4 regions of the Kitasatospora sp. NPDC093102 genome follow, and region 3 is predicted to be linked to each of the others. Evidence: riboswitches for the same ligand, from Rfam matches in the RefSeq annotation. Region 3 holds a riboswitch; each other region holds the start of a gene.
The links. Region 3 has a riboswitch for cyclic di-AMP ahead of AB0O11_RS16285 (M23 family metallopeptidase). Riboswitches for the same ligand answer to the same signal wherever they lie in the genome.
Positions count from the first base shown of each region.

Region 1: linked by a shared signal. The riboswitch ahead of AB0O11_RS24145 (transglycosylase family protein) and the one ahead of AB0O11_RS16285 (M23 family metallopeptidase) in region 3 are both predicted to bind cyclic di-AMP.
Region 2: linked by a shared signal. The riboswitch ahead of AB0O11_RS30495 (LysM peptidoglycan-binding domain-containing M23 family metallopeptidase) and the one ahead of AB0O11_RS16285 (M23 family metallopeptidase) in region 3 are both predicted to bind cyclic di-AMP.
Region 4: linked by a shared signal. The riboswitch ahead of AB0O11_RS25340 (transglycosylase family protein) and the one ahead of AB0O11_RS16285 (M23 family metallopeptidase) in region 3 are both predicted to bind cyclic di-AMP.

Region 1 is NZ_JBFBFA010000020.1:115,394-118,579, reverse strand. It holds gene eno (phosphopyruvate hydratase) at 1-409, opposite strand, end outside; gene AB0O11_RS24145 (transglycosylase family protein) at 744-1,664, opposite strand; cyclic di-AMP (ydaO/yuaA leader) riboswitch at 1,670-1,838, opposite strand; gene AB0O11_RS24140 (cytochrome P450) at 2,058-3,186, opposite strand, start outside.
Region 2 is NZ_JBFBFA010000036.1:40,681-43,866, forward strand. It holds gene AB0O11_RS30495 (LysM peptidoglycan-binding domain-containing M23 family metallopeptidase) at 117-1,118, opposite strand; cyclic di-AMP (ydaO/yuaA leader) riboswitch at 1,121-1,258, opposite strand; gene AB0O11_RS30500 (MFS transporter) at 1,613-3,154, shown strand; gene purB (adenylosuccinate lyase) at 3,179-3,186, opposite strand, start outside.
Region 3 is NZ_JBFBFA010000010.1:25,187-28,372, reverse strand. It holds gene AB0O11_RS16295 (alpha/beta hydrolase) at 1-623, opposite strand, end outside; gene AB0O11_RS16290 (YiaA/YiaB family inner membrane protein) at 765-1,055, opposite strand; cyclic di-AMP (ydaO/yuaA leader) riboswitch at 1,251-1,409, shown strand; gene AB0O11_RS16285 (M23 family metallopeptidase) at 1,423-2,271, shown strand; gene AB0O11_RS16280 (hypothetical protein) at 2,335-3,186, opposite strand, start outside.
Region 4 is NZ_JBFBFA010000023.1:14,350-17,535, forward strand. It holds gene AB0O11_RS25335 (hypothetical protein) at 277-1,236, shown strand; cyclic di-AMP (ydaO/yuaA leader) riboswitch at 1,699-1,863, shown strand; gene AB0O11_RS25340 (transglycosylase family protein) at 1,850-3,186, shown strand, end outside.

The DNA of each region.
Region 1 (3,186 bases), on a different contig from region 3:
GGCCGCCCAGGTAGCGGAACAGCGGCAGGTCGCTGGCCTCGGAGGCGGCGTGCGCGACGGCCAGCGAGACGCCCAGGATGGCGTTGGCGCCGAGCGAGGACTTGTCCGGGGTGGCGTCCAGGTCCAGCATGGCCTGGTCGATCAGGCGCTGCTCGGTGGCGTCGTAGCCGACCAGCTCCGGGCCGATCTGCTCGATGACGGCCAGGACGGCCTTCTCGACACCCTTGCCGAAGTAGCGGTTCTTGTCGCCGTCACGCAGCTCCAGCGCCTCGAAGGCACCGGTGGAGGCACCCGACGGGACGGCGGCACGGCCCGTGCTGCCGTCGTCGAGGCCGACCTCGACCTCGACCGTGGGGTTGCCGCGCGAGTCGAGGATCTCACGGGCTACGACGACATCGATGGACGGCACGAGGCATCTCCTTGCGGAAGCAGGGTCCGGTCTGACGGTGGTGCTGTCAGCAGGACGATTGCGGAGTCGTTACGACCAGAGCCTAACCGCCCGGGCTCCCGGGGCCACGCCGACCTCGGTCCCGTCTCAGCGTGTGGCCCCACTACCCACCGGTAGTTCACCTGCTTGCCCCAGCTTGTCCCACCGGAGCGGGCGAATGCGGACGAAGGGGACCGGCAGGACCGGCCCCCTTCGGACGTCGGGACGGAACGGCGTCGGCGCCGGGTGCGACGGCTCCGCGCCGGACGTGACGGACCGGCGTCGGGCACGACGGCCCGGCGCCGGCCGCGACGGCTCAGCCGAGGTGCAGCACCTGGCCGGGCAGGATCAGGTTCGGGTCGCCGCCGACGGTGGCGTGGTTCTGCTCGTACAGCGCGTTCCAGCCGCCGGACACGCCCTGGGCGGCGGCGATGGTCGACAGGGTGTCACCCGCGCGGACCGTGTAGTCGTGGCCGGCGGCCTGCGGGGCCGACTGCGCGGCGTGCGGGGCGTACTGCGGCTGGGCGGCGGCCTGGCCGGCGTACTGCTGGTAGACGCCCTGGTGGCTGGTCCAGTACCAGGCGCCGTTGTTCTGGTACCAGTACACCTTGGCGTCGGCGTCCCAGCCGGCCTTGCCGGAGAAGCCCGGGGTCTGCGGCTGCGCCTGCTGCTGCGGGACGGCCTGCTGGACCGGCTGCGCGGCGGGCTTCTGCGCCGGCTTCTGGACGGCCGGCTTCTGCGCGACCGGCTTCTGCGCGACCGGCTTCTCGGCCGGCTTGGCGGCGGGCTTCGGGGTCTGCTGCTTGGGGGCGGACTGCGCCTTGGCGTCCGAGGAGGTGTCGACCACGGCCGGGGCGCCGCCCTTGGTCAGACCGGCCTTCTGGGAGCAGACCGGCCAGGCGCCCGGCCCCTGCGAGGCCAGCACCTTCTCGGCAACCGAGATCTGCTGGGCCTTGCTGGCCTGGTTGGCCTGCGGCGCATAGGCGGTGCCGCCGTACGCCTTCCAGGTGCTGGAGGTGAACTGGAGGCCGCCGTAGAAGCCGTTGCCGGTGTTGATGCTCCAGTTGCCGCCGCTCTCGCACTGGGCGACGGAGTCCCAGGTGGAGGCCGGGGCGGCGGAGGCGCCGGTGGCGGTGAGGAGCGGCATCGCGAGTCCGACGCCGGCCACACCGGCGACGGCGATGGCCTTCTCGGCCTGGGTGCGACGACGGTGACGGCCAGTTCCAACGAACAGCATGAAGAGGTCCCTCTCCGTACGCCTGCGAGGTGAGCTGTCGGGTTCGGACCGGGAGGTGGCCCGGCCGCCGTACGCGGAAACGATTCCGCTCGGGCGGCTTCACCCCAAGCCGTGGGGAGACGGCAACAAACCTGGTTCCCCCGCCCCTGCCCAGGGTTCTGGTCGGTTTCCCGTGGCGCGGCGGGCAGGATTCGGCGTTCCGCGCACGAGGTCCGCAGCTGCGAACTCCAGGGAGAGTAGACAGATCATCAGACCAATCACAAGCTCATATCGTCAATATCACACGAAAATTACGGCCCGTGTCCGATCGCCTACCAGCGGCGGCGTTATGTCCGGATTGATGGGTGTTCACACCCTCGGCGGCAGCCGATCGGCGACGTCCGTCGCGTGACCTCAGCGCGCCGAGGGCGCGGAAGGAGCGTGCGGAGGCGTGTGCGGGGAGCGGCTCTCCGGACTGAATTCCACCGGGAGTTCGCGCAGCCCACGCATGATCAGACCGCCGCGCCAGCGGAGATTCTCCGGGCTTTCCGCGAGCCGCAGATCGGGCAGCCGGGAAAGCAGCGTGGCCAGCGCGGCGCGCCCTTCCAGCCGGGCCAGCGGGGCACCGATGCAGTAGTGGATGCCGTGCCCGAACCCCAGGTGGGGGTTGTCGGCCCGGGCCAGGTCGAGGGTGCTCTCGTCCGCGAACCGGGCCGGGTCGCGGTCCGCCGCCGCCAGCACCACCAGCACCGGGTCGCCGACCGGGATGTCCACCCCGCCGATGGTCAGCGGCCGGGTCGCGAACCGCCAGGTCGCCAGCTCCACCGGCCCGTCGTAGCGCAGGAGTTCCTCGATCCCGCTCTCCAGCAGCGCGGTCTCCCCGCGCGCCACCGACTCCTGCAGCAACCGGCGCTGCTCCGGATTGCGCAGCAGCGCGTAGGTGCCGTTGCCGATCAGGTTGATGGTGGTTTCGAAGCCCGCGAAGATCAACACGAAGCACATGGCGGCGGCCTCGTTCTCCGTCAGGTGCTCGCCGTGGTCGCTGGCACGGATCAGGCCGGAGATCAGGTCGTCACCGAGGTCGGCCCGCTTGCGGTGGATGAGGTCCACCAGGTAGGCGCGGATGCGCTTGACCGCCCGGCCCACGCCGCCGCGTTGCCCGCCGTGGTGGCGGATCATCATGCCCGCCCAGTCACGCAGATCGTCCTGGTCCTCGGCCGGCACCCCGAGCATGTCGCAGATCGCGTAGATGGGGAGCGGGAAGGCGAACTCGTGGATCAGGTCCGCCGAACCGCGCTGCGCGAAGCCGTCGATCAGCCGGTCGGTGAGTTGCTGCACCCGCGGCTCGAACTCGGCCACCCGGCGCGGGGTGAACGCCTTCGACACCAGCCGGCGCAGCCGGGTGTGGTCCGGCGGGTCGATGTTCAGCAGGTGGGTCATCAGGTCCGCCTGCCGCTCCCCCGGGATGCCCACCCGGCCGGTGCGGTGCGCCTGCCCGCTGTGGTGCGCCGGGTTCTTCGACAGCCGGCCGTCCGCGAGCGCC
Region 2 (3,186 bases), on a different contig from region 3:
ACCCGGTCGAGCGGTCACCCGACATGACCATCCCGGAGGATCGATTCGCCCCGCAGCAGCGGTGGTTCCTGAAACCTTCGGGGCTCAGGGCCCCGCGAGGTCGGAGTGCCTCGGGCTCAGAGCGCGACGCCGTGCGCGCGCAGGAAGGCGACCGGGTTGATGTCCGAGCCGTACTCCGAGCCGTTGCGGATCTCGAAGTGCAGGTGCGGGCCGGTCACGTTGCCCGTGGCGCCGGAGAGGCCGATCTGCTGGCCGACGGTGACGGCCTGACCGATCTTCACACCGATCGAGGAGAGGTGCGCGTACTCGGCGTAGTGGCCGTCGGCGAGCTTGATCTCGACCTGGTTGCCGTAGGCGCCGCCGTTGCCGGCCTTGACCACGACACCGTTGGCGACGGCGCGCAGCGGGGTACCGGTGGAGGCGATGAAGTCCTGGCCGGTGTGGTGGCCGGAGGCCCACATCGAACCGGCCACGCCGTAGGCGGTGCCGAGCTTCGGGTTGGCCAGCGGGGCGACGAAGCCGGAGGTGGCGGCGGCCACCGGAGTGGCGGTCACGACCTGGGCCGGAGCGGCGACCTGCACCTGGGTCTGGAGCTGCGCGGACGGCTTGGCGGCCTCGGTCTTCACCTGGACCTGGGCCTGCGGCGTGGCGGCCTGGGTCGCCGGAGCGGCCGGCTTGGCCGGGGCGGCGGGCTTCACCGGGGCGGCGGGCTTCACCGGAGCAGCGTCGGCGGCCGGCGCGGCGGCGTGGCCCGGCAGCGCGAGCTGCTGGCCCGGGAAGATCAGGTTCGGGTTGGCGCCGACGACCGAGCGGTTCTGCTCGTACAGCGCGCGCCAGCCGCCCTCGACGTTCTTGGCGTCGGCGATCTTGGACAGGGTGTCGCCGCCGACGACGCGGTAGCTCTCCTGCGCCGCCTGGGCGGCCGGAGCAGCGGCCTGCGCGGCAGGCTTGGCGTCGGTGGAGGCAGCGGCCTGCGCGACCGGGGCGGCCGGAACGATGTGGGCCTGGGCGCTCACCGCGGTCACGAGCGGGAGGGCGAAGGAGACACCGGTGACGGCGGTGGCGATGCCGATGCGGGCAGCGCGGGGCAGGGCGATACGACGAGCCTGAGCAGGCATGGGATTTTCCTCTCCGACGCCTGCGAGGTGAGCTGTCGGGTTCGGGCTGGAGTTGCCCGGCCGCATGCGCGGCTTCACCCCGAGCCGGTCCTGGACACCCGCGCCCTGAGGCGCGAACTCCGGTCCGGCGACTTACCTGTGGGTCCCCCACTCCTGCCGTACAGAGTTCGTCTCGAACCACCGGGCAGCGGCAGGACTCGGCGTTCCACCCGGTGGATCCGTCCGGACTGGCCGGGCGGTCGCTGAACTAAAACCCATCCGTTCGGGTGAAGCAATGTCGATCTCTTGAAACGGCAACGATCCCCCCGGGCGCAGTGACCCTCCGCAGGCCGGACCCCACGGTACGTACACAACCCATTCACCCCCCGCCACTGATCCACGACCCTGCGCCGAGATCCGCGACGCAGCGCGCCCGCCCGTTCACCCACCGCCCTCGGTCAACACACCCAGCGGTGACCCTTGTCACGTGCGCCCCGGCAGCGCAGGATTCGCCCGTGGCCACCTCCGAGGCCGGCACCCTGCGCCTGGGCACCGCGCAGGGGCGCTGGGTACTACTGGCGACGGTGCTCGGCTCCAGCATGGCGATGCTCGACGGCACCGTGGTGAACGTCGCCCTGCCCCGGATCGGCGCCGACCTCGGCGCCTCCCTGGCGTCCCTGCAATGGACGCTGAACGCCTATCTGCTCACCCTGGCGGGCCTGATCCTGCTCGGCGGCGCGCTCGGCGACCGGTACGGGCGGCGCAAGGTCTTCCTGGTGGGCGTGGTCTGGTTCGCCGCCGCCTCCGCGGCCTGCGCCCTCGCACCGGACATCCGGGTGCTGATCGCCGCCCGCGCCGTCCAGGGCATCGGCGGGGCCCTGCTCACCCCCGGCTCACTCGCCATGCTCCAGGCCGTCTTCCATCCTGACGACCGCTCGACGGCGGTCGGCCTCTGGTCCGGCTTCGGCGGGGTGTCGGCCGCGGTCGGCCCCTTCCTCGGCGGCTGGCTGGTGGACGGTCCCGGCTGGCGCTGGATCTTCCTGCTGAACCTGCCGCTCGCCGTCGCCGTGATCGCGGTCACCACCCGCTCGGTACCGGAGAGCCGGGACAAGGACGCCTCCGGCCGCTTCGACGTGCTCGGTGCCGTGCTCGCCGCCTTCGCCCTCGGCGCGGTCACCTACGCGCTGACCGCGGCCGGCGAGGGCCTGTCCCCCACCGTCTGGGTCAGCGGGGCGATCGGACTGGTGGCCGGCGTCGCCTTCGTGGCCGTCGAGCGCCGCGCCCCCGAGCCGATGCTGCCGCTCGGCCTGTTCTCCTCCCGGCTGTTCACCGCGGTGAACCTGGTCACCCTGTGCGTGTACGCGGCGTTCAGCGGCGTCTTCTTCCTGCTGGTGGTGCAGCTCCAGATCGTGTCCGGGTTCTCACCGCTGGTCTCGGGCTTCGCGCTGGTGCCGATCACCGTGCTGATGCTGGCGCTGTCCGCGCGCGCCGGGCGCCTCGGCAAGCGGATCGGCCCGCGCATCCCGCTCACCGTCGGTCCCGTGCTGTGCGCCGCCGGGGTGCTGCTGATGCTGCGCATCGGCCCGGACTCCTCGTACTGGGCGGACGTGCTGCCCGCCGTCACGATGATGGGCTGCGGAATGACCCTGCTGGTCGCGCCGCTGACGGCGACCGTGCTGGCCGCCGTCGAGGTCCGGCACGCGGGCATCGCCAGCGGGGTCAACAACGCCGCCGCCCGCGCGGCCGGCCTGCTCGCGGTGGCCGCCCTGCCGGCGCTGGCCGGGCTGAGCGGTGACGCCTACCGGGTGCCCGCCTCGGTCGACTCCGCCTTTCACACCGCGATGCTGATCTGCGCGGGCCTGCTGGTCGCCGGCGGGCTGATCGCCTTCGCGACCGTACGGGGCAACGTGCTCGCCCCCGAGGAGCAGGCGGTGGCCGAGCCGAACTGCGACTGGCCGTGCGGCACCACCACCCCGCCGTTCGACCCGGGCCACGTCCCCACGACGCGCGAGGGCCCCGCCACCGGTCCGGCGGCGGGGCCCTCGGCTCAGAACTGACCCGGCCTCAGAGGGTAGTGCCCGTCAGAGGA
Region 3 (3,186 bases):
CAGCCGACCGGTGCCGAGTCGCCGTGGACGTACCCGCGGGTGGCGGTCTTCCGTCCCCGGGTGCGCAGCGCGGCGACCAGTCCGTCCACGTACGCGTCGAAGTCGGCGGGCTTGGCGCCCGGGAAGGCCATCCGGCGCAGGTAGAAGCCCCAGGAGGCCGGCCAGTGGACGAGGGCGGCGCCCATCAGGCCCATGACGCCGCGCATCAGGGCGCCCTGCGGCGGGTTCTCGACGAAGGCGTCGAGGAGGACGATCCCGGCGACCCGCTCGGGCGCGTCCCCGGCGGCCTTGACGACGGTCGCGCCGGTGTACGAGTTCCCGGCGAGGACGGCGCGCTCGATGCCGAGGTGGTCGAGCAGGGCGAGCACGTCGCCGGCGATGGCGGCCGGGCTGTAGTCGTCCCAGGTGATGGAGGACTCGCCGAAGCCCCGCAGGTCCATGGTGACGACCCGGTGGCCGGCGGCGACGAGCAGCGGGCGCAGGTGCCGGTACGCGGCCCGGCTGTCGAGCATGCCCGGGAGCAGGACGACGGGGGTGCCGTTGCCCTGCCGGGTGTCGTCGAAGGCGATCCGGCCGCCGGGAACGGTCAGGTACTGGGTGCTCGGGGTGATGGTGCCGTTCATGGGTGGTCCCCTTCGGGCCGTCGGTGCGGGGCGTCGGCTGTGCTGCCGATAGCCATAAAGCTAAGGCTAATAGCCTTAGCCGTCAAGCGACCGACGGGCGGCGGGGTGGGGCGGCGGGCCGGGAGGAGGGGGAGGGGTCGGTCAGACCCCCTCGACCTTGAACGGGTCGTGCTCGCTGAGCAGCTTCTCCAGTCGGGCCTGGTCGACCCGGGTGATCATCTCGCTGGACTCCTGCCGGTCCCGGATCACCTTCGCCAGCGTGAACGCGGAGGTGACGGTGTAGAGGAGGCCGATCCCGAGGAAGGCCCGGGTCCACCCGCCGACCGGCAGGTAGGCGATTCCGGCGGCGAGGGCGATGCCCGACAGGGAGAAGGAGAGGACGGCTTGGACGAAGTACGCGGCCGTGGTGCGGGCCTGCATCGGTGCGCTCATGGCGTCAGGATGCGGCGGCCGCGCCGGGCCGCACATGAGTAGGAATACTCAGATGGGGCCGTGTACGAGGGGCCGTTCGTTGACGTCCGATCACCTTCCCCCGAGCTGCTCCAAACGGATGGCTTGGAATCAGAGCGTCCTAGGATTAACGTTTGATAACGCAGCGCGGTTGTCAACGCCGTACCCAGACGGCACCGTGCGCCGTCGCCTAATCCCGCCGGCCGGCCTCCGGGCAGGTCAGGGAGCCGGGGAACCACGTTCCTTGGGGTGAATCGGCGGGGCTCCGGCCCGGCCGTAGGAGACCTTCCTGCTCCGAACCCGTCAGCTAACCCGGTAGGCGCGAAGGAAGGAAAGGAGCGCGCCTCCCGTGGCGTCGACGCACACCCCGGCACACCCGGCCGGCTTCGCAGCCGGTACCCAGCTCCTCGACCACCCCGGCACGGACGGCCCCGAGGCCTTCGGCCCGGAGGTCTTCGGCCCGGAGGCCGAGACCAACCGCCACCGGATGCCGCGTCAGACCCGCGGAGCCTCCCCGCTGCTCGGCGTCACCGCCGTCGCCGCCACCCTGGGCGCCACCGGGTTCGCCTCGGCGACCCCGGCCGCCGCCCCCGCCGTCGAGGCCCCGGACGAGACCCCGGTCGCCCTCTCCGCCGACCCCGGCCTCGCGCTCGCCGCCCGCATCCAGCACCAGGCCGACAGCCAGCGCACCGCCGCCGAGGAGACCGCCCGGCTCCAGGCCGCGCAGGAGGCGGAGGCCAAGGCCGCCGCCAAGGAGGCCGAGGCCAAGCGCGCCGCCGAGGAGGCCGAGCGGGTCAAGGCCGCCGCCCTCACCCTCCCGGTGAACGACTACCGGCTCTCCGCCCACTACGGCCAGAGCGCCCGCTACTGGGCCAACCTGCACACCGGCCTGGACTTCGCCGCCGACACCGGCACCCCGGTCTACGCGCTCGGCCAGGGCACCATCACCTCGGCCGGCTGGGCCGGCTCGTACGGCTACCGGATCGTCGAGACCCTGCCCGACGGCACCGAGATCTGGTACTGCCACCTCTCCTCGATCACCAAGGGCTCCGGCAAGGTCGCCTCCGGCCAGCAGATCGGCAAGGTCGGCGCGACCGGCAACGTCACCGGCCCGCACCTGCACATGGAGGTCCGTCCCGGCGGCGGCGCCCCGGTCGACCCGGAGCCCTGGCTCCAGCAGCGCGGCCTCAACCCCTGACGCACCCGCGCGAAGCCCCCGGCCCGGAGCACCGGCACCGGGCCGGGGGCTTCGCGCGACGTCTCACTCCTCGACGGGCAGCTGCGCCAGGTACGCCTCGATCTCCTCCTGGCCCGGCTCCGGCGCCAGCTCCGGGAACTCCGTCACCAGCAGCCGCGGCAGCCCCGGCACCGTCCACCCGCCGAACAGGTCGAGCGCCGCGTCGACCGCCGCCTCCTCGAACTGCCCGAAGTCCCCCGCCAGTTCGTCCGGCATCGGCCGGCCCTGCGCGGTCAGCTCGGCCAGGTTGCGGTAGCTGCGCCGCATCAGGCCCTGCTCCAGCAGCCGCCGCGCGCCGTCCGTGGCCATGCCGACCGACAGCACCCGGCCCGGGCCCCAGCCCTGCTCGTCCGGCTCGTCCAGCCAGCCGGCCGGCACCAGCGCCTCGTACGCGGCCAGCCGCTCCTCCTGCGCCAGCTCCCCGAAGCCGGCCAGCCAGTCCCGCACCGCCGCCCCGTCCGTGACGTCCACCCCGTGCGCGTGCAGCAGCAGCGCGTACAGCCGGGGCCAGGTCACCAGGTCGGCGCGGCGCAGCAGCCCGGCCGCGACCTCGCCCTGCCACTCGGCCTCCGCGTGCAGCCGCTCCTGGCGCTTGGCGTTGAGCCGCCGGGCCGCCCGCTGGTGGTCGATCAGCAGCCGGACGGCGTCGCCGTAGGCGAGCGGGTCCTCCTCGGGCGCCGGTTGGACGTACAGGTGGAGCCGCTCATAGAGCAGGTGCTCCACCGCGTCGGAGGTCAGTTCGGGCCAGCCGTCGTGCATCCTGCCCTCGCCCAGCTCCAGCAGCGCCAGCACCGCGCGCAGCGGCCCCTCGGCCACCGGCGCGCGGCCCTGCTCGGCCGCCCAGGCGAGCAGGTCGGCGGCCTTGGTGCGCGGGGC
Region 4 (3,186 bases), on a different contig from region 3:
GATCTTCGAATGCCGGGAGTCGCACCCCCGTGACCCTCCGTCAAGCCGCCCCCATGCTGTGAGACATCTCACGCACCGCAGATGCAACGCCCGACCCCTCGGATCACGTCGAGGCAACCACCGGCGACCGCCAGGGGGTTGGGTGAGGAATGTCCGGATTGTAGGCAATACGCCCGGACCGGCGCCGGAGACGCACCGAGTCCGCGCGGCGGCCACGCGAAACCCGAACGGCAGCCGACTGCAAGCCGGACGGGCCGATGTCCTACGATCTCCGGCATGAGCACCGCAGCCATCCCGGGCGCGCCACTGCCCGTCCGCACTCCAGGCTCCCGTGCGCGGGGGCGCCACCGTCGTCCCGAGCGCCCCGAGATCCCGGCCGGCGCCCCGGCCCTGGTGCTCGCCGTGCCCGCGACCGCCGGGCCCGAGTCCCGTTCGGTCGTCGAGGAGCTGCTCTCGATCGTCCGCACCGAGCAGAACGGCGTCCAGACCGCGGTCGGCTACCTCGCCGCCGGCGGCACCGAGGGCCCCGACGGCGAGGACCGCACCGTGTCCGAGCTGCTGACCCTGGCCGCCGAGGCCGGGCTGCCGATGCCCGTCCTGGTGCCGCTGGTCCCCGGCCCGCACAGCTTCCTGACCGAGCTTCACGCGATCGCCGCCGAGTACGGCGCGCCCGTCACCGACCCGCTGGGCCCGCACCCGCTGCTGGCCGAGGCCGTGCACGTCCGGCTGTCCGAGGCCGGGCTGGCCCGGGCCGACCGCGCCCGGCTGTTCGCCATCGCGACCGCCGCGGACGGCGTGGTGCTGACCACCGTCGGCGGCGAGGACGCGGCCGCCGCGGCCGGCATCACCGGCGTGCTGCTGGCCGCCCGGCTGGCCGTGCCGGTCGTCGCCGCCGCGCTCGACGTGCCCGGCTCGGTGGCCGCGGCCGTCAACCACCTCAAGGACACCGGCTCGCAGCGCCCGGCGCTGGCCCCGCTGGTGATCGGTCCGGAGGCGGACTCCGAGCTGCTCGCCACCGCCGCCGAGGAGACCGGCTGCCCGTCGGCCGCGCCGCTGGGCGCGTACCCGTCGGTCGGCCAGCTGATCGCCTCCACCTACCTGGCCGCACTGCCCGCGCCGTCCCCGGAGGACCTGGCGCGGGCCGAGGCGGAGGCGGCGGCCGCCGCCGAGGCCGAGGGGGCCGTGGAGGGCTCTCGCGGCGCCCACGCGGCCGCCGGGGGGACCGCCGGGCAGTAGTCGACACCGCGCGCCGGTTCGCGCGCACCGAAGGGTCCGGAACGGCTTGCGTTCCGGACCCTTCGCTCTACCCCTCCTGCCACGCGCGTCCCGTACGGGGGAGTCGAACGGCAATGAGATGGAATGTCCGTTCTGGCGCCATTTGAAAGGAAATGGGGATCGCCTGTCCGCGCGCGCGAATCGCGGCCACTCCCCCACTCTCCCGAGTGCACCGTTCCGCAATTCGACGCGCCGTCACACTCCTCCTGAGGCGAAGCCAGTTGTCGATTTCCGCAATGGCATTGCCTGAAAACGATCATTTACGATCATGATTAGCTGCAATTTTGGCAGTTCCCAATAAACCGTGATGCACGTCACAGTCATTTGCAGTTTGAACTTAAGTCTGATTAACGTGCTCCCCGTTCGTAACCACACGAACCCGGTTCATCCGCAACGCCGAGTCCTGCCGTCGGATGTCCTGGCATCGCGAAAACGCACACCACGGCAGGAGCGGGGGACCCACAGGTAAGTCGCCCCGGACCGGTCTCCGGAACGGTCCAGGGCTAGGGGTGAAGCCGCGCCCACCGCGCGGCCGGGCAACTCCAGCCCGAATCCGACAGCTCACCTCGCAGGCGTGGGAGAGGACCGCGTCTTCATGCTGCCCACCAACGGCACTCGTCCGTCCAGCCGCACCCACCGCGTGATCGCCGCCCTCGGCGTCGCGGGCGTCGGCCTCACCGTCCCCTGCCTCACCTCCGGCACCGCCTCCGCCGCCTCCGTCGCCACCTGGGACAAGGTCGCCCAGTGCGAGAGCGGCGGCAACTGGAGCATCAACACCGGCAACGGCTTCTACGGCGGCCTCCAGTTCACCTCCAGCACCTGGTCCGCCTTCGGCGGCACCACCTACGCGGCGCGCGCCGACCTGGCCACCAAGGACCAGCAGATCGCCGTCGCCGAGAAGGTCCTCGCCTCGCAGGGCCCCGGCGCCTGGCCGGTCTGCTCCGTCCAGGCGGGCCTCACCAAGGGCGGCGCCGCCGCGTCGGTCGACACCTCGGCGGGCTCCACCGCCGGTTCGTCCGCCGCCAAGCCCGCCCAGCAGAACGTCAAGCCCGCCGCTCCGGCCGCGAAGCCCACCGCCAAGCCCGCGCAGCCCCAGGCCCCGGCCGCCAAGCCCGCCGCGCCCGCCGCGCCTGCCGCGCCTGCCCAGGACAACGCGCAGGCCACCACCGGCTCCGCCGCCTCCGGCAGCCGGAGCGACTGGGTCCAGAAGCGCCAGCAGCAGGCCCAGGGCGGGGACTACACCGTGGTCGAGGGCGACTGGCTGTCCTCGATCGCCGACCAGCACAACGTGCAGGGCGGCTGGCAGCGGCTGTACGAGCTGAACCGCGGCACCCTGACCGAGGGCCCGGACACCATCTACCCGGGCCAGCACCTGTCCCTCGGCGGCAACGGCCAGGCCCGGGCCGACCAGTCCTCCACCACCGGCTCGGACTTCACCTGGTTCGACCGCTCGCAGAAGCCCGGCCAGTCCGCGAACGGCGGTGCAGTGAACGTCCGGCCGACCGCGCAGACCCAGGCCCCGGCTCCGGCTCCGGCCGCCAAGCCCGCTCCGCAGACCCAGACCCAGGCCCAGGCCCAGACCCCCGCCGCCACCGGCGGCATGGCCGCCGCGGTCTCCTTCGCCGAGTCGAAGGTCGGTCAGGCGTACGTCTACGGCGGCACCGGCAACGGCGGCTGGGACTGCTCCGGTCTGACCCAGGCCGCGCTGCGCGCCGCGGGCATCTCCATCCCGCGCGTCGCCGCCGACCAGGCCGCCGCCAGCACCCACGTCTCGCTGGACAGCCTCCAGCCCGGCGACCTGCTCTTCTGGTCCAACAACGGCAAGGACTCCGGCGTCTACCACGTCGCGATCTACGTCGGCAACGGCAAGTACGTCGAGGCCGCCAACCCGAGCTCGGGCGTCCGCAAGCA